Regions from separate parts of the Streptomyces sp. NPDC001848 genome, predicted to be linked through region 1. Evidence: riboswitches for the same ligand, from Rfam matches in the RefSeq annotation. Region 1 holds a riboswitch; the other holds the start of a gene.
What was found. A riboswitch is a leader RNA that binds a small molecule or an ion and turns the genes downstream of it on or off. The one in region 1 is predicted to bind glycine.

Region 1 (8,380 bases):
GAGCCCAGCGGGATCATGCCGCGGTCGAGCGCGTAGTCCCGGTCGGCCAGCCTGCGCAGGTAGCGCAGCATCGCGGTCTCCGAGCGGTGCTGGTGGAAGACCGGGTGGGTGAGGTAGTCGTCGCTGCGCAGCAGGGACTGCGGAAGCGTCTCCTCGGTGGTCGCGTCCAGCGCGTCGATGTCGCCCCCGACGCCGAACGCGCTCCACACCGCGCGCAGCTGGGCCCGACCGGTGGTCTCGTCGCAGGCGACCGAGACGTGGTCGGGGTCGACGAGGCGCAGGTTGACGCCGTTGTCCCGGGCGGCGGCGACGACCTCGGCGGCCCGCCCCGGGACCCGCGCGGTGACGGTGTCGAAGTAGGCGCCGTGCACGACCTCGATCCCGCCGCCCGTCAGGCCCGCTGCGAGGACCACGGCGTACCGGTGGGTTCGCCGGGCGATGTTCCGCAGACCCTCGGGCCCGTGGTAGACGGCGTACATCCCGGCCATCACGGCGAGCAGCACCTGGGCGGTGCAGATGTTACTGGTCGCCTTCTCGCGGCGGATGTGCTGTTCCCGTGTCTGCAGGGCGAGCCGGTACGCCTTGTGGCCGTCGGCGTCCACGGAGACCCCCACGAGCCGGCCGGGCAGACTGCGGGCGAACTTCTCGTGGACCGCCATGTAACCCGCGTGCGGACCGCCGAAGCCCATCGGGACGCCGAAGCGCTGCGTGGTGCCCACGGCGATGTCGGCGCCCAGCTCACCGGGGGACGTCAGGAGCGTGAGCGCGAGCAGGTCGGCGGCGACGGTGACCAGGGCGCCCAGCTGGTGGGCCTGGTCGATGAGGGGCTTGAGGTCGCGTACGGCACCGGAGGCGCCCGGGTACTGGACCAGCACGCCGTTGATCTCCCGCTCGGCGACCTCGGCCGGGATGCCGTCGCTGAGGTCGGCGACGACGACCTCGACACCGGTGGGCTCGGCGCGGGTCTGGATCACGGCGATGGTCTGCGGCAGCGCGTCCGCGTCGACCAGGAACAGGCCGTTCTTGTTCTTGCCCATGCGCCGGGACAGCGCCATCGCCTCGGCGGCGGCGGTGCCCTCGTCGAGCAGGGAGGCGCCCGAGGTCGGCAGACCGGTGAGGTCGGCGACCATGGTCTGGAAGTTGAGCAGCGCCTCCAGCCGACCCTGGGAGATCTCCGGCTGGTACGGCGTGTACGCGGTGTACCAGGCCGGGTTCTCCATGACGTTCCGCAGGATGACCGGCGGCGTGAAGGTGCCGTAGTACCCAAGACCGATCATGGAGTCCAGGACCTGGTTGCGGTCGGCGAGGGAGCGCAGCTCGGCCAGCACCTCGGCCTCGGTGCGCGCACCCGGCAGGTCCAGGGCGTCGGCGTTCTTGATCACATCGGGCACCGCGGCGGCGGTGAGCTCGTCGAGCGAGCCGTAGCCGACCTGCGCGAGCATCTTGGCCCGCGCCTCCTGGTCGGGCCCGATGTGGCGGTGCTCGAACGGAGTGCCCTGTTCGAGCTCGGAGAGCGGGATGCGCTGGGCGGTCATTGCGGAGGCCTCCTGGTCTGACGCGACCTTCGAGGGGCACCACGGCGCGGGTACCCCGACGGCCTCCCCCTCTGTCATCTCGACCTGAGAGCTTCACCGGTCCGCCCGAAGGCGGGCCGGCTTTCACCGTCGGTGAGAGCGGAAGCCGTCGACACCCGCCCTGCTTTCCAGAGTGACCTCGTCCGTGCGGTACCTGGGCCTGAGAGATTCCGGGGAGGATTTGCTCCTTCGGCGCCTCCGGATCGCTCCGGAGGACTCTCCCGCACGGGGTCAACGGCCGATTGCCAGACTACCAGCGAGGACGAGTCGGCAGTCTGCGCGGCAACCTTCAAGTGGCCGCCTTCCCGAATGTGCTCTTTCGTAGTGCCTACGGATGGGGTGCGACCAGTTGGAGGGACCGTGCAGACCGACATCGATCCGCGGAATCTGATCGGCCGCAAGGCGTACGACCGCAACGGCCACAAGATCGGCACGATCGACGAGGTGTACCTCGACGACGCGACGGGTGTGCCGGAGTGGGCGGCCATACGAACAGGCCTGTTCGGCAGGGACGCGTTCGTCCCCCTGGAGCCCAGCGAGCTGGTCGAGGGCGCGCTGTACGTCCCCTTCGAACGCTCCCTGATCAAGGAGGCCCCGGACTTCGGCGTCGGCCGCCACCTGTCCCCCGAACAGGAACTGCAGCTCTACCACCACTACGGCCTGGACGTCTCGGCACCACCGCCGCCCGACCGCGACTTCGGCCACCTGGCGGGCTCGGACGAGACGTGACGGGGCAGGCGGGCGGATGTCCGTGCCTGTCGAGCGGTGTCAGGCGCCCGTGCCGGTGGGGGCCGGGTGCCCCACGACGTCGGGGAGCTCGGGGACCAGCGGCAGCGGCTCCGCCGGTTCCAGCTGAGGGTCGTCGACGCCGAACGTGCGGACCCGGCCCGGCTCGGACTGCGGTGTCTCGAACCGTACGGTCACCCTGCCCAGCCCGCTGCCCTGCACCCACCCAGGCCCGTACTCGGCGTGACGGACGTCATGCCCAGCGAGCCAGATCCGCTCGGGCGACGCCGCCGGCTCCTCGGTGAGGGGCTCCTCCGTGTCCGGCCGCTCCTCCGCCGTGGCCTCCCCCGCCGCCAGGTGCGCCTGCGCGAACAGGTCCTCCTGTGTGTAGTCGGCGAGTCCGCTGACCCCGACGCCCAGCAGCCGTACGCCACCGGTCGTGTCCACGGACTCCAGCAGCCGCGCCGCCGCCTCCCGCACCACCGCGGGATCGTCCGTGGGCCCCCGCAGGGTCTCGGACCGGGTCAGGGTGGAGAAGTCGTACCTGCGCACCTTCAGCACGATGGTCCGCCCCGACAGCCCGGCGTCCCGCAGCCTGCGCACACACCGGTCCGCCAGCCGCTGCACCTCCAGCCCGATCCGCAGCCGGTCGTGGATGTCGACGTCGTAGGTGTCCTCGACGGACACCGACTTTGCCTCCCGCTCGGCCACCACCGGTCGCTCGTCGTGCGCCAGCGCCATCGCGTACAGCGCCTGCCCGTGCGCCTTGCCCAGCAGCCGTACGAGCTCGTCCTGGCCCGCCTCGGCGATCTCGTCGATCGTGGTGATCCCGGCCCGCCGCAGGTGGTCACCGGTCGCCGGGCCGACGCCCGGCAGCGTGCGCACCGGCAACGGACCGAGCAGCGCGCGCTCGGTACCCGGCCGTATCAGCACCAGGCCGTCCGGCTTGGCCTGCTCCGAGGCGATCTTGGCGAGCATCTTGGAGGCGGCGAGCCCCACGGACCCCGTCAGCCCGGTGACGGCCCGGATGTCGGCGCGCAGCTTCACCCCGGTCAGCCGCGCCGACTCCTCGTCCCAGGCGGCTCCCCCGGCTTCCAGATCCACGAACGCCTCGTCCAGGCTCAACGGCTCCACCAACGGCGACAGGCCCCGCAGCAGTGTCATCACCTGCTCGCTGATCCTTCGGTAGAGCCCGAAGCGAGGCACCAGATACGCGGCGTTGGGCGCGAGCCGGCGTGCCTGGGCCATGGGCATCGCCGAGTGCACCCCGAAGACCCGTGCCTCGTACGAGGCCGTGGCCACCACTCCGCGGGGTCCCAGCCCGCCCACGATCACGGCCTTCCCGCGCAGGCTCGGCTTGGCTGCCTGCTCCACCGAGGCGTAGAAGGCATCCATGTCGAGGTGCAGGATGGTCGGCGCGGTTCTCACAACTCCGATGCTGCCCTACGCCACTGACAATGCGGCCCTGCCGCGGGCCGCGCGCTCAGACGGCCCGGTTGCGCCGCCGTGCCAGCTCGTCCGCCGCGTTGTGGCCCACGATGGTCTCGCCCGTGTCGACACGTTCACCGTGCAACTGCGACAGCGCGTTCTCCACGTCCCGCCATACGACGCCCACGGCGATGCCGAAGACGCCCTGCCCGCCCTGGAGCAGGGCGTGGACCTCGTCCGGGGACGTGCACTCGTAGACCGTCGCGCCGTCGCTCATCAGCGTCATCCGCTCCAGGTCGCGGAAGCCTCGCTCCCTGAGGTGCTGGACGGCGGTGCGGATGTTCTGCAGCGACACTCCGGTGTCGAGGAAACGCTTGACGATCTTCAGAACGACGACATCGCGGAAGCTGTACAGCCGCTGCGTCCCCGACCCGTACGCGGGGCGGACGCTCGGTTCGACGAGACCGGTTCTGGCCCAGTAGTCCAGCTGCCGGTAGGTGATGCCCGCTGCGGCACACGCCGTGGGCCCGCGGTAGCCGATGTGGTCGGAAGCCGCCCCCGGGCCGCCCGGCACGGGCGTAGGCCGCTGAGGGGCGGAGCCGGCCGCGTTGCCGTGAAGCCGGTACGGACCGCTCTCCCCCAGACTGCGTCCAGGGGCACCCCCAGCCGTACCGCCGCCGCTGCTTCTCACGCCGACCTCCGTCCTTGACCTGCCTTCTCGACGGTAGGCAGTCACCAGGGGTGCGTCAACGATCGCCACACTCGGCACGCCGAGTGATAATCACCCTAGGAGTGGTTTCCCGTGCCCTCCCGCGGGGAAAGGCTAGCCGAATGCCCTGGCGGGCCCTCGGAGACCGCTGCTCCGGCCGTCCGCCTCTCCGTCACCCGACGGCGGCTCCCGGCGTCGAGGGCGGTCGGGCCCCGGCAAACGGTCTCCTGATGCGGGCCATCTCCTTCAGCGCGGGATGCAGGCGGACACTGCGGTCGGCGCGCTCGGGCCGGGCCCGGCAAGGGCCTCGCAGGCGACATGGCGCGGTGAAGCCGCGGGCGCCGCGTCGCCCGCCGGCCCAACCCCCGGAGGGACCGTCACTGGCTGCTGGTCCCGAAGTCCTCCGGTGAGATCTGGTCGAGGAACTCGCGGAACTTCTCGACCTCGTCCTCCTGCTCGTCCGGGATGGCGATCCCCGCGTCGTCCAGCACGCCGTCACTGCCGTAGATCGGCGTGCCGGTGCGCAGCGCCAGCGCTATGGCGTCGGACGGGCGGGCGCTCACCTCGACGCCGCTGGCGAAGACCAGCTCCGCGTAGAAGACGCCTTCACGCAGATCCGTGATGCGTACTTCCGTGAGCTCCTGCCCGACGGCCTCCAGCACGTCCTTGAACAGGTCGTGGGTCAGAGGTCGCGCGGGGGCCATGCCCTGCTGGGCGAACGCGATCGCCGTCGCCTCCCCGGGGCCGATCCAGATGGGGAGGTAGCGGTCGCCACCCACTTCACGCAGGAGCACGATCGGTTGGTTGGAGGGCATCTCGACCCGGACACCTACGACATCGAGCTCGTTCACACAGCAACCCTAGGCCGTGCTCGGGATGTTTGGGTAGTCGGGCACAGAACGCCTGGCCGATCCGCCCACGGCGAACGCCCGGATCAGGGCAGCCGCACGCCCAGCGCGGACTGCACCAGCGCCGCGTGCAGCTTCACCGCGAGCCCCGCCAGCTCCCTCGTACGGGCCTCGGCATGCGCCCTGGTCTGCGGGTTGCGGTGGCGTCGCAGGGGGGCCACCACCTGGTCCACCAGGCCGGCCTCGCGGTCCGCGGCGGCCTTCATCACCCGCAGATGGCGTGGCTCGATGCCGTGCCGGCCCAGTTCCACCACGAGAGTGGCCACGGTGATCGCCTCGGCGTCGTACGTGCCGTCCGGCAGCGGCGTGAGCAGCCCGTAGGACTCCCACTCCTGAAGCTGCTCGGCACCGATCCCGGTGGCCGTCAGCAGCTCCTCGCGGCCGATCCGGGCGGGCGCGGGGCTCTCGGGCTCGCCCAGGAGGTCTCCGAGGAGCTCGCCCTCGCCGGTCTCCCCCGGTCGGCCCAGGGACGGCAGCCGCACCTCCTCGCCCCGCTCCAGGGCGTCCAGGTGCTCGCGGATCACCTTCAGCGGCAGATAGTGGTCCCGCTGCATCCTCAGCACCTGGCCGAGCCGCTCGACGTCATGGGTGCTGAACTTGCGGTACCCCGAGGGGGTCCGCTGCGGCTCGATGAGCCCCTCCGACTCCAGGAAACGGATCTTGGAGATGGTGACTTCCGGGAACTCCTCGCGCAGCACGTTCAGCACTGTGCCGATGCTCATCAGCCGGCCGTCCGCGGCGGCGGCGCCGCTGTCGGCACCGCCGCTCGGTGTGTGAAGCATGGACCCTTCCCCGCGCGGGTCAGATGCCCCGCTGGCTCGCGTAGAAGACCAGCCTGTACTTGCCGATCTGCACCTCGTCGCCGTTGTGGAGCGCGACCTGGTCGATCCGCTCACGGTTGACGTACGTGCCGTTGAGGCTGCCGACGTCGGCGACCGTGAACGTGCCGTCCGCGCCCCGGCGGAACTCGACGTGGCGGCGCGAGACCGTCACATCGTCCAGGAAGATGTCGCTCTGCGGATGGCGCCCCGCCGTGGTCAGGTCGCTGTCCAGCAGAAAGCGGCTGCCCGAGTTCGGGCCCCGGCGCACCACCAGGAGCGCCGAGCCGAACGGCAACGCCTCCACGGCCGCCTGTGCCTCGGGAGACAGCGTCGGCACCGGCGTCTGGCCGGTGGCCTCCGCGTCGTAGGCCTCCAGGCCCGAGATGGAGATCGTGGACGTCGTCTCCGACGCGCGCTCCGGGACCGCCCCGGCCCGCAGCGGCGCACCGCAGTTGGAGCAGAAGCGGCTGTTCTCCGCGTTGCGGTGACCGCACCGCGTACACACCAGGGCCGACATGCCCCCGAAACCTATGCCGCCGGACGCGGCAGGGTCAACCGACGGCGCGCCCTGACCTCCGGAAATGTCACCACCCGGACCAGCGACCTGATCGCGGAAGAGCGGCCGCTGGCCCTCCGCGTCTCCCGGCTGTGCGCGATGGCGGGCGGTCGCGTTGTCGCTGCCCTCTCGCGCGCTCTTGCCGAACAACTTCGCAAACAACTTCACGGGCGATTCCCCTTGACCGAAACAGACCCGCCCGTGGGGCAGGACGAACCCTGACTGCGTACACCGGCCGACCCGGACATCCTCACAACGTCCGTTTCCACCAGACAGTTTCCACCACGCACCACCCATTCGGTGCGCCGACCCCCCGCAACCTCATGCCCCTGCCGGACGGCCTCCATGCACCCCCGGTTCACGGGGAGGACGACCGAGCGTAGTCAGGGCGCTTCGCCGCTCGCAAGGCGTCCACGACGATCTTCGTGGAGCGCTCCACGGTAACCGTGGCCTGCTCCTTCTCGAGGGTCTGCACCACGCCTCCGGGGATGTTGAGCGCCGGCTCGAGGTCCTGCGGTTTGCCGATGACCTTGAAACTATAGGGCTGAGTGATCTTGTTCCCGTCGACACTGACACCTTTCCCGGAGTCCGACAGGTAGGTGCCGGCGACGACCCGTACGCCGTTCACCTCTATCGCCTCCGCACCGGCCGCGCGCAGCTCCTGGATCGCGTCGAGCAGCATGTCCGCCTGGACCGTCCCCTTCGTGTCCCGGACCGTCAGCGTGATCCCGGGTCCCTCGGCGGCCACCGTGCCCGCAAGGATGCCGAGTTGCTTCTCCTTCTCGGCGGTCTGCCTGCGGGCCTCCTCGGCCCGGTCCGAACTGTTCTCCAACTCGGCCCGCTGATCCTCGAGACCCTGCTTCTCGTCCTGAAGACGCTGCGTACGGTCGTCCAGTTCATCGAGGATGCGTACAAGATCCTCTTGGCGGGCGCCGCGCAGGGCACCGCCGCCGTCGCTGTTGGAGGCGACCTGGATCGCCAGACCGAAGCCGAGGCCGAACAGCAGGACGGCCACGATGAGTTGGGCACGGCTGACGCGCGGCGGCCACAGCCCCTGCACCAGGCGCTGACGGCCGGTCAGTGCTGTGGCGTGCTCGTCGTCCGTCGTCCCCGGCGGCTCGGGGGCCGCGACCGGAACCTCCTCGGGCAGTTCCCTGCGCAGCCGGTGCTCGGAGGTCCCCGGCGGCTCGTTGGTCTCTTCCTCGTTGCTCATCGTGCCTCACGCCCGGAACACATGCCGGCGGATCGCCGCGGCGTTGGAGAAGATGCGGATGCCGAGGACGACCACCACACCGGTGGACAGCTGCGCGCCGACGCCCAACTTGTCGCCCAGGAACACGATCAGCGCCGCCACCACCACATTGGACAGGAACGACACCACGAAGACCTTGTCGTCGAAGATGCCGTCGAGCATGGCCCGCAGACCACCGAACACGGCGTCGAGCGCTGCCACGACGGCGATCGGAAGGTAAGGCTCGACGACCGCCGGGACCTCGGGCCGAACCAACAGGCCGACCACCACTCCGACGACGAGGCCCAGTACCGCGATCACGATGTGCCCTTCTCTGTGCTTGGTTGTGCTGTTCGTACAATCACACTGGGTGCGGCGGGCAGCCGGACGTCACCCTCGGTGGAGATGCCGGTCCGGATCCCGTAGT
Region 2 (8,380 bases), on a different contig from region 1:
TTCGCGGCCGCGTCGAGCGTGGAGTAGGTGGAGCCGAGCAGGTCGGACGGTTTGTAGACGATGTTGCCGAGCTTCGAGGCGACCAGCGCGTCGAACTCGTCCGGTCCGAGGCCGCCGTTGTTGTTGAAGCCGTTCTTCATCTCCACCTTGAAGACGATCGGCCGGTGGTCGGGGTGCAGCTGATGCCAGGCCGCGATGTTGTCGAGGCAGCTGCCGAGGTCCTGGTTGCGGTTCTTGCTGTACAGCTCGCTCGGACTCTTCGCGGCCTCGCAGTTGTTGTCGTCGCCGAACGGATTGCTGTGGCTGACCCGCCAGCGCTTGCTGATGCTGTCCGTGTAGACGTCCAGTTCCAGAAGTGAGGCCCCCGAGTCGAGGGCCTGAGCGAAGTATGTGTACTTGTCCTTCTCGTACGCGTTGTGCGTGCCGATCGTGGTCGCGTCCGCGAACGTGGGGGACGCCGCGTGGGCGTTCCCCGGTAGCACCACCAGCATCGCCGCGGCACCCAGCAGCGCCGCAGACCGTCTCACCACACGCATGGTCCAACTCCCTTTTGTCGTCGCCGAGTTGGCGGCAGCGTAGGAGAGAGTGGTTACCGTGCGGTAGCCCCTGGAGGAACCTGAGGCGCTACAGGAACAAGAATCGCGTCAGCATTCGATGATGTTCACGGGCTCGGCGGTTCCGCCCGGTCCGTGGTCGACGAAGGCGGTCAGGGGTGATGGCCGTAGGCCTTCTTCCGGGTCGCGGCCGCGTCCTCCTTGTCGGAATGCGCGATCACGAGGACACCGTCGAGATCGATGATGACCTGGCCGTCTGCGGTCAGGGCGTTCTCGCCGGCCAACGACCAGACGCGGTTACGGACTTCGGACCGTGCGGACCGGATGGCCTGCAGGGCTTTCTCGCCGGAGGCAGCGAGGGTGTCGATCAGGCGGGAGATGGTCGGGTCGGAGGCGACCGGGCCGAGGGCGGCCGGCTCACACCGTGGCATCGCGACGTCCGCGGGGCAGTCCCCGCCCAGTACGACCGCCAGGGCGACGTCCAGGGGGGAACAGGGCATCCCGCCCGGCACGCTGCTGCTGCCGACCACGCACGCCCACCCGGCCGCCCCGGTTGAGCGCGGCCGGTGCGGGAGGCCGGTCGTCCTGCACTCACCGGGCCTGCGCAGCGACCGTAGCCTCGGCACTGTTCCGATCGAGGAACCAGCCGGCCACGGCTACCTGGTCGTGGCCATCGACCACACCTACGACGCTGACCAAGTCGAGTTTCCCGGCGGCCGGGTGGAAACCTTCGCCATCACCGGCGACATCGACGATGCCCTGATCGCCAAGGCCCTCGCTGTCCGCACCGCGGACACCCGGTTCGTGCTGGACCACGCCACTCGTCGAAGCCCGGGACCCCAAGAGTTTGGACAGGCCCTCGCAGTCCAGGACGAGAGTGCCGCTATGCGGCGTCCGCCGAGCCCGCCGTGTCACCGCGCAGGAGGGCTCGCTTGGCGTCGACGGCAGCTTCGTCGACCGGCCCGTGTTCGGCTTCGGCGTCTTCGACGAGCTCATGTAGCCGGGACTTTCCGCCGTGTGAGCAGGGAAGGCCCCGACAGCGCTGAAAGACACGAACGCGCTGGTCAGGGCCTACCTGCCTAGCACTCGATGATGTTCACCGCGAGCCCGCCCCGCGCCGTCTCCTTGTACTTGACGCTCATGTCCGCGCCGGTCTCCTTCATGGTCTTGATGACCTTGTCGAGGGAGACCTTGTGCGAGCCGTCACCGCGCATCGCCATCCGGGCCGCCGTGACCGCCTTCACCGCAGCCATGCCGTTGCGCTCGATGCACGGGATCTGGACCAGACCGCCGACCGGGTCGCAGGTCAGGCCGAGGTTGTGCTCCATGCCGATCTCGGCCGCGTTCTCCACCTGTTCGGGGGTGCCGCCGAGCACCTCGGCCAGCGCACCAGCCGCCATGGAGCAGGCCGAGCCGACCTCACCCTGGCAGCCGACCTCCGCGCCGGAGATGGACGCGTTCTCCTTGAAGAGCATGCCGATCGCTCCCGCGGCGAGCAGGAAGCGGACCACGCCGTCCTCGTCGGCGCCCGGGACGAAGTTCATGTAGTAGTGCAGGACCGCCGGGATGATGCCCGCGGCGCCGTTCGTGGGGGCGGTCACGACCCGGCCGCCGGCCGCGTTCTCCTCGTTCACCGCCATCGCGTAGAGCGTGATCCACTCCATCGCGCGGGCCGTCGCGTCGCCCTCGGCGCGCAGCTGGCGCGCGGTGACGGCCGCGCGGCGGCGCACCTTCAGACCGCCGGGGAGGATGCCCTCGCGGGACATGCCGCGCTGGACGCACTCCCGCATGACGCGCCAGATCTCCAGCAGCCCGGCGCGTATCTCCTCCTCCGTGCGCCAGGACCGCTCGTTCTCCAGCATGAGAGCGGAGATCGACAGGCCCGTCTCCTTCGTGAGGCGGAGCAGCTCGTCACCGGTGCGGAAGGGGTACTTCAGGACCGTGTCGTCCAGCTTGATGCGATCCGCGCCGACCGCGTCCTCGTCCACGACGAAGCCGCCGCCGACCGAGTAGTACGTCTTCGACAGCAGCTCGGCGCCCGTGCCGTCGTACGCCCGGATCGTCATGCCGTTGGCGTGGTACGGGAGCGCCTTGCGGCGGTGCAGCACCAGATCCTTGTCGAAGTCGAACGCGATCTCGTGCTCGCCCAGGAGATTGATCCGGCCCCCCGTCCTGATCGCCTCCACTCGGGCGTCCGCCGTCTCCACGTCCACCGTGCGCGGCGAGGCGCCCTCCAGGCCGAGCAGCACCGCCTTCGGGGTGCCGTGGCCGTGCCCGGTCGCGCCCAGGGAGCCGTACAGCTCCGTCCGCACCGACGCGACGGAGGGCAGCAGGCCCTCGTTGTGCAGTCGCCGCGCGAACATGCGTGCCGCGCGCATCGGGCCGACCGTGTGGGAGCTGGACGGGCCGATGCCGATCGAGAACAGGTCGAAGACCGAGATGGCCACGGTCACTCCTCAAGACAGGGGGTGATGGGGCACCCTTCCCCGGGTGCCCCACCGGGGACTTACTTGTTCAGACCCGGGTACAGCGGGTGCTTCTCGGCCAGGGCCTTCACCCGGGCCTTCAGGGCCTCCGCGTCGTACGAGGGCTTGAGCGCCTCGGCGATCACATCGGCGACCTCGGCGAAGTCCTCGGCCTGGAAGCCGCGGGTCGCGAGGGCGGGCGTGCCGATGCGCAGGCCGGAGGTGACCATCGGCGGGCGTGGGTCGTTCGGGACCGCGTTGCGGTTGACCGTGATGCCGACCTCGTGCAGGCGGTCCTCGGCCTGCTGCCCGTCCAGCTCGGAGTCACGCAGGTCGACCAGGACCAGGTGCACGTCCGTGCCGCCGGTCAGCACGTTCACGCCGGCCTCGCGGGCGTCGGCCGCCGTCAGCCGCTCGGCGAGGATCTTCGCGCCCTCGACGGTACGGCGCTGGCGCTCCCGGAACTCCTCCGTGGCGGCGATCTTGAAGGACACCGCCTTGGCCGCGATCACGTGCTCCAGGGGGCCGCCCTGGAAGCCCGGGAAGACGGACGAGTTCAGCTTCTTCGCGAAGTCCTTCTTGGCGAGGATGATGCCGCCGCGCGGGCCCCCGAGGGTCTTGTGGGTCGTGGAGGTGACCACGTCCGCGTACTCGACCGGGTTCGGGTGGAGGCCGGCGGCGACCAGGCCCGCGAAGTGTGCCATGTCGACCCACAGGTACGCCTCGACCTCGTCCGCGATCCGGCGGAACTCGGCGAAGTCCAGCTGCCGCGGGTACGCCGACCAGCCGGCGATGATCACCTTCGGGCGGTGCTCCTTGGCGAGCCGCTCGACCTCGGCCATGTCGACCAGGCCCGTCTCGTCCACGTGGTAGGCGACCACGTGGAACTGCTTGCCCGAGAAGTTCAGCCGCATCCCGTGGGTCAGGTGGCCGCCGTGCGCCAGGTCCAGGCCGAGGATGGTGTCGCCGGGCTGGGCCAGCGCGAACAGGGCCGCCTGGTTGGCGGAGGCACCGGAGTGGGGCTGCACGTTGGCGTACTCCGCGCCGAACAGCTCCTTGATCCGGTCGATGGCGATCTGCTCGGTGACGTCGACGTGCTCGCAGCCGCCGTAGTAGCGGCGGCCCGGGTAGCCCTCGGCGTACTTGTTGGTGAGGACCGAACCCTGCGCCTCCATGACCGCCAGCGGGGCGAAGTTCTCGGAGGCGATCATCTCCAGGGTGGACTGCTGGCGGTGCAGCTCGGCGTCGACCGCGGCGGCGACGTCCGGGTCGAGCTCGTGCAGGGGCGTGTTCAGAAGGGTCATCTGCGCGGGTGCTCCTCAGCCGGCGATGTGGGTGTCGTACTCGTCGGCGGACAGCAGGTCGGCCGGTTCCTCGGACACGCGTACCTTGAACAGCCAGCCGCCCTCGAAGGGCTCGGAGTTCACCAGCGACGGGTCGTTGACCACGTCCTCGTTCACCTCCGTGACCTCACCGCTGACCGGGGAGTAGAGGTCGCTGACCGACTTGGTCGACTCCAGCTCGCCGCAGGTCTCGCCCGCGGTCACCGTGTCACCGACCTCCGGGAGCTGGACGAAGACGACATCGCCGAGCGCGTTGGCCGCGTGCTCCGTGATGCCGACCGTCGAGACGCCGTCCTCGGCGTCCGACAGCCACTCGTGCTCCTTGCTGTAGCGCAGCTGCTGGGGGTTGCTCATGACCTGAATTCTCCTGTACGCGGGGGAGTGGTGGTGAAGGGAGTACTGCTGAAGACGTGCGTGGGCACGGCGGAGGTGCGCGGAATCACGTCACCTGCCCGCCGAGGGCCTACTTCCGGCGCTTGTAGAACGGCAGCGCCACGACCTCGTGCGGCTCGTGGCTGCCCCGGATGTCCACCCCGACCCCGGGCGTGCCCGGCGCGGAGTGCCCGGCGTCGACGTACGCCATCGCGATCGGCCTGCCCAGCGTGGGGGAGGGCGCCCCGGAGGTGACCTCGCCGATCACCTCGCCGCCCGCGACGACCGGGTACCCGGCCCGCGGTACGCGGCGGCCCTCCGCGATCAACCCGACGAGGACGCGCGGCGGGTTCTCCTGGGCACGGGACGCGGCCGCCTCCAGCGCGGCACGCCCCACGAAGTCGCCCTCCTTCTCGAACTTCACCACCCGGCCGAGCCCGGCGTCGAAGGGCGTCAGCGAGGTGCTCAGCTCGTGCCCGTACAGCGGCATGCCCGCCTCCAGGCGCAGCGTGTCCCGGCAGGACAGCCCGCAGGGGACCAGACCGACCGGCGCGCCCGCCTCGGTCAGCGCCTGCCACAGCTTCTCGGCGTGCTCGGGCGCGACGAACAGCTCGAAGCCGTCCTCGCCGGTGTAGCCGGTGCGCGCGATGAGCGCGGGGACGCCCGCGACCGTGCCGGGCAGGCCCGCGTAGTACTTCAGGCCGTCGAGATCGGCGTCGGTCAGGGACTTCAGGATGCCGGGGGACTCGGGGCCCTGGACGGCGATCAGCGCGTACGCGTCCCGGTCGTCGCGCACCGCGGCGGCGAAGCCCGCGGCGCGCTCGGTGAGCGCGTCCAGCACCACCTGGGCGTTGGAGGCGTTGGCGACGACCATGTACTCGTTCTCGGCCAGCCGGTAGACGATCAGGTCGTCCAGGATGCCGCCGTCCTCCTGGCAGATCATGGTGTAGCGGGCGCGGCCCACGCGGACGGAGGCGATGTCGCCGACCAGCGCGTGGTTGAGGAACCGGTCCGCCTCGGGCCCGGTCACCGTGATCTCGCCCATGTGCGAGAGGTCGAACAGGCCCGCCTTGGTACGCACGGCGACGTGCTCGTCACGCTCGGAGCCGTACCTGAGGGGCATGTCCCAGCCGGCGAAGTCGGTCATCGTCGCGCCGAGCGAACGATGCAGGGCATCGAGCGCGGTACGGCGCAGGGGGCTACTGCTGCTCATCGGTTGTGCTCCCAGGGCGTGGGGTCCCCCCGCGCGAGCGCATTCGAGCGTGGGGGAGGGCGAGGTCGGTCCTCCCCATCTGTCATCGGAACCTGAGAGGTTCGCCATGAACACCCGCGCGGCGGGACGTCACGGCTTGCACCTTGGGTGGAGCCACCGAGAAGCAGCCCGCTTTCCAGATGTGCCTCGCCCGCGCGGTATCGGGGCCTGAGAGATTCAAGGGAGGGACTTGCTCCTTCGGCGCCCGGGCCCACGTACGCAACCCCGTACGTCCCCGGAACTCTCCCGCGCGGATTCAAGCGGCCGGTATGCAGTTGGCGCGCACATCATTGCACGCCTCGCCCGATCCCGGCAGGGCTGCACTTGTGACCGGCCTGTGGCAGTACGCGGACACCACCACGAGAAACCGTCCATTACCTTCTCTTTACACTCGGCGGGGATGGGACTTCCTGACCGCAAGGGAGGACGATCACGGTGAACAGGACGACGGCGTACGCCACGACCACGGGCATCGCGGTACCCCGGCAGTCCGGCGCCCCGGCCCGGCGGGCCCACGCGCGGGTGCCCGCGCCGGTGGTCCGCGACCTGCGCGACCGCGGCGGCCGCAGCCCGTACGGGCTCACCTTCGGCGCCCGCGACCTCGTCGTGGTCACCGGCCTGCCCGGCAGCGGCAAGTCCACCCTCATGCGGCGCGCGGTACGCGGCGCCCGCGTCGACTCCCAGGACACCCGCGACCGCTGGGACGCGCGCCTGGCCCGCTTCCTGCCGTACGCGGTCTACCGCCCCCTGGTCCGCCTCGCGCACTACGCGGGCCTGCGCCGCGCCCTGCGGGCCGGCACCGGAGTCGTCGTGCACGACTGCGGCACCCAGACCTGGGTGCGCACCTGGCTGGCCCGCGAGGCCCGGCGCCGCGGCGGCACGCTCCACCTGCTCCTGCTCGACGTCACCGCCGACACCGCCCTGGACGGCCAGCGCGAGAGGGGCCGATGCGTCTCCCGGTACGCCTTCCTGCGCCACCGCAGCGCAACCCGCCATCTGCTGCGCGCCGTCGAGCGGGGACGGTTCCCGGAGGGCTGCGGTTCGGCGGTCCTTCTGGACCGGGACGCGGCGGACGTGCTGCGCCGGATCGACTTCGCGGACCGGGTGGACGGGGCGGAATGAAACGCCTTCGCGGACCGGGCGGGAGGGGCGGAACGAATCGCCGCGCCCGCGGAGCCGTTAGCCTTTTCGCCACACCAGTGGTACTCGGCAGGCGGTAGGCACATGGACTTCCCGGCGGACCTTCCCGCGGACTTCCCCGCACAGACGCACCCCCATCCGCACGGCGGATGGCCGGGCAACGAGCTGGAGGAGGTGCTCTCCGCCTCGCTCGGCATCCCCTCGGCGGGCGCCCGGATCGTCGAGGTGCTCGGCCGCAGCTACCTGTGGGTGCCGCTGCCGAACGGCGGTGGCCCGCACAGCGGCCCCCTCGACCTGCCCACGCTGGAGATCGAGGGCCAGGCGTACGTCCCGGTGTTCAGCTCGGAGGAGCAGTTCCGCCATGTCGCCGGCGGGCACATGTCGTTCACCGTCGCCCCCGCCGTCGAGTTCGCCCGCGGGCTGCCGCCGCAGGTTGGTATCTCGGTCAACCCCGGCGGCGTGGTCGGCATACCCCTGCCTCCGGACGCGGTGGCCGAGCTCTGCCGCGTCGGACGCACCCCGCTGGACGGCCCCACGACCGGTGGCCGCGTCCGCCTCTTCGAGCCCGACTGGCAGGACGACCCGGTGGACTTCCTCGCCGCCGCGTCCGCCGAGTTCACGGCGGCCGGCGTGGTCCTCACGGCACGCCGCTGCCTCGCCGCCGTCGAGACGGCGGACCCGGTGTTGTTCATCGGCGTGGAGCTCTCCCAGTGGGAGGGCGACCTGCGTGCCCTCCCACTGGACGCCCTGGGCCGCGCCCTGGCCAAGGTGGCGGTCAAGTGGCCGGTCAATCTGGTCCTGCTGGACGTGGCCCAGGACCCGGTGGCCGACTGGATGAAGGAGAAGGTCCGGCCCTTCTATCAGCAGGGCTACTGAGGCAGCCCCGACAAGGGCGCCGGGCTGTGTCGATGTGCGGCTGCGCCGCGACGGGGGTTTCCTGTCCGGGCGCGGCCGAGGCTTCGGGGAGCGACCGACCACGAACGACCGCGACCGGCCGGGGCAGCAGGCCCCGACCGGGTGGCGCTTAAGCTGTTCCCCAACGCGCAACTTCCAGAAGAGGCGGTACGACAGGTGAGCGCGAGCGCCAGCGCCAGCGTCGAGCACATGCTGCGCCAGGTGACGCCCGGGCGTTACGACGCCTACGAGGCGCTCCTGCGCGCGCTCGCGACCCCGTCCACGGGCAGGGTCTGGATGCTGCTGTGGCACGGCCAGTCCGGCTCGCCCGACGCCCAGTACGCGACCATGGAAGTGGAC

Region 2: linked by a shared signal. The riboswitch ahead of gcvT (glycine cleavage system aminomethyltransferase GcvT) and the one ahead of gcvP (aminomethyl-transferring glycine dehydrogenase) in region 1 are both predicted to bind glycine.

The regions. Positions count from the first base shown of each region.
Region 1 covers NZ_JBIATP010000003.1:561,824-570,203, forward strand. Annotated here, with positions in the region: gene gcvP (aminomethyl-transferring glycine dehydrogenase) at 1-1,535, opposite strand, end outside; glycine riboswitch at 1,713-1,808, opposite strand; gene ACFYZJ_RS08945 (PRC-barrel domain-containing protein) at 1,935-2,303, shown strand; gene ACFYZJ_RS08950 (DNA polymerase IV) at 2,343-3,728, opposite strand; gene ACFYZJ_RS08955 (MerR family transcriptional regulator) at 3,784-4,419, opposite strand; gene ACFYZJ_RS08960 (bifunctional nuclease family protein) at 4,815-5,288, opposite strand; gene ACFYZJ_RS08965 (MerR family transcriptional regulator) at 5,372-6,127, opposite strand; gene ACFYZJ_RS08970 (FHA domain-containing protein) at 6,147-7,019, opposite strand; gene ACFYZJ_RS08975 (DUF881 domain-containing protein) at 7,081-7,935, opposite strand; gene ACFYZJ_RS08980 (small basic family protein) at 7,942-8,274, opposite strand; gene ACFYZJ_RS08985 (DUF881 domain-containing protein) at 8,271-8,380, opposite strand, start outside.
Region 2 covers NZ_JBIATP010000010.1:321,130-329,509, reverse strand. Annotated here, with positions in the region: gene ACFYZJ_RS22575 (phosphatidylinositol-specific phospholipase C domain-containing protein) at 1-536, opposite strand, end outside; partial or broken gene ACFYZJ_RS22570 (transposase) at 663-1,039, opposite strand; gene ACFYZJ_RS22565 (hypothetical protein) at 1,146-1,370, opposite strand; gene ACFYZJ_RS22560 (L-serine ammonia-lyase) at 1,634-3,001, opposite strand; gene glyA (serine hydroxymethyltransferase) at 3,061-4,323, opposite strand; gene gcvH (glycine cleavage system protein GcvH) at 4,339-4,716, opposite strand; gene gcvT (glycine cleavage system aminomethyltransferase GcvT) at 4,826-5,947, opposite strand; glycine riboswitch at 6,133-6,245, opposite strand; gene ACFYZJ_RS22540 (AAA family ATPase) at 6,416-7,108, shown strand; gene ACFYZJ_RS22535 (enhanced serine sensitivity protein SseB) at 7,211-8,002, shown strand; gene ACFYZJ_RS22530 (enhanced serine sensitivity protein SseB C-terminal domain-containing protein) at 8,231-8,380, shown strand, end outside.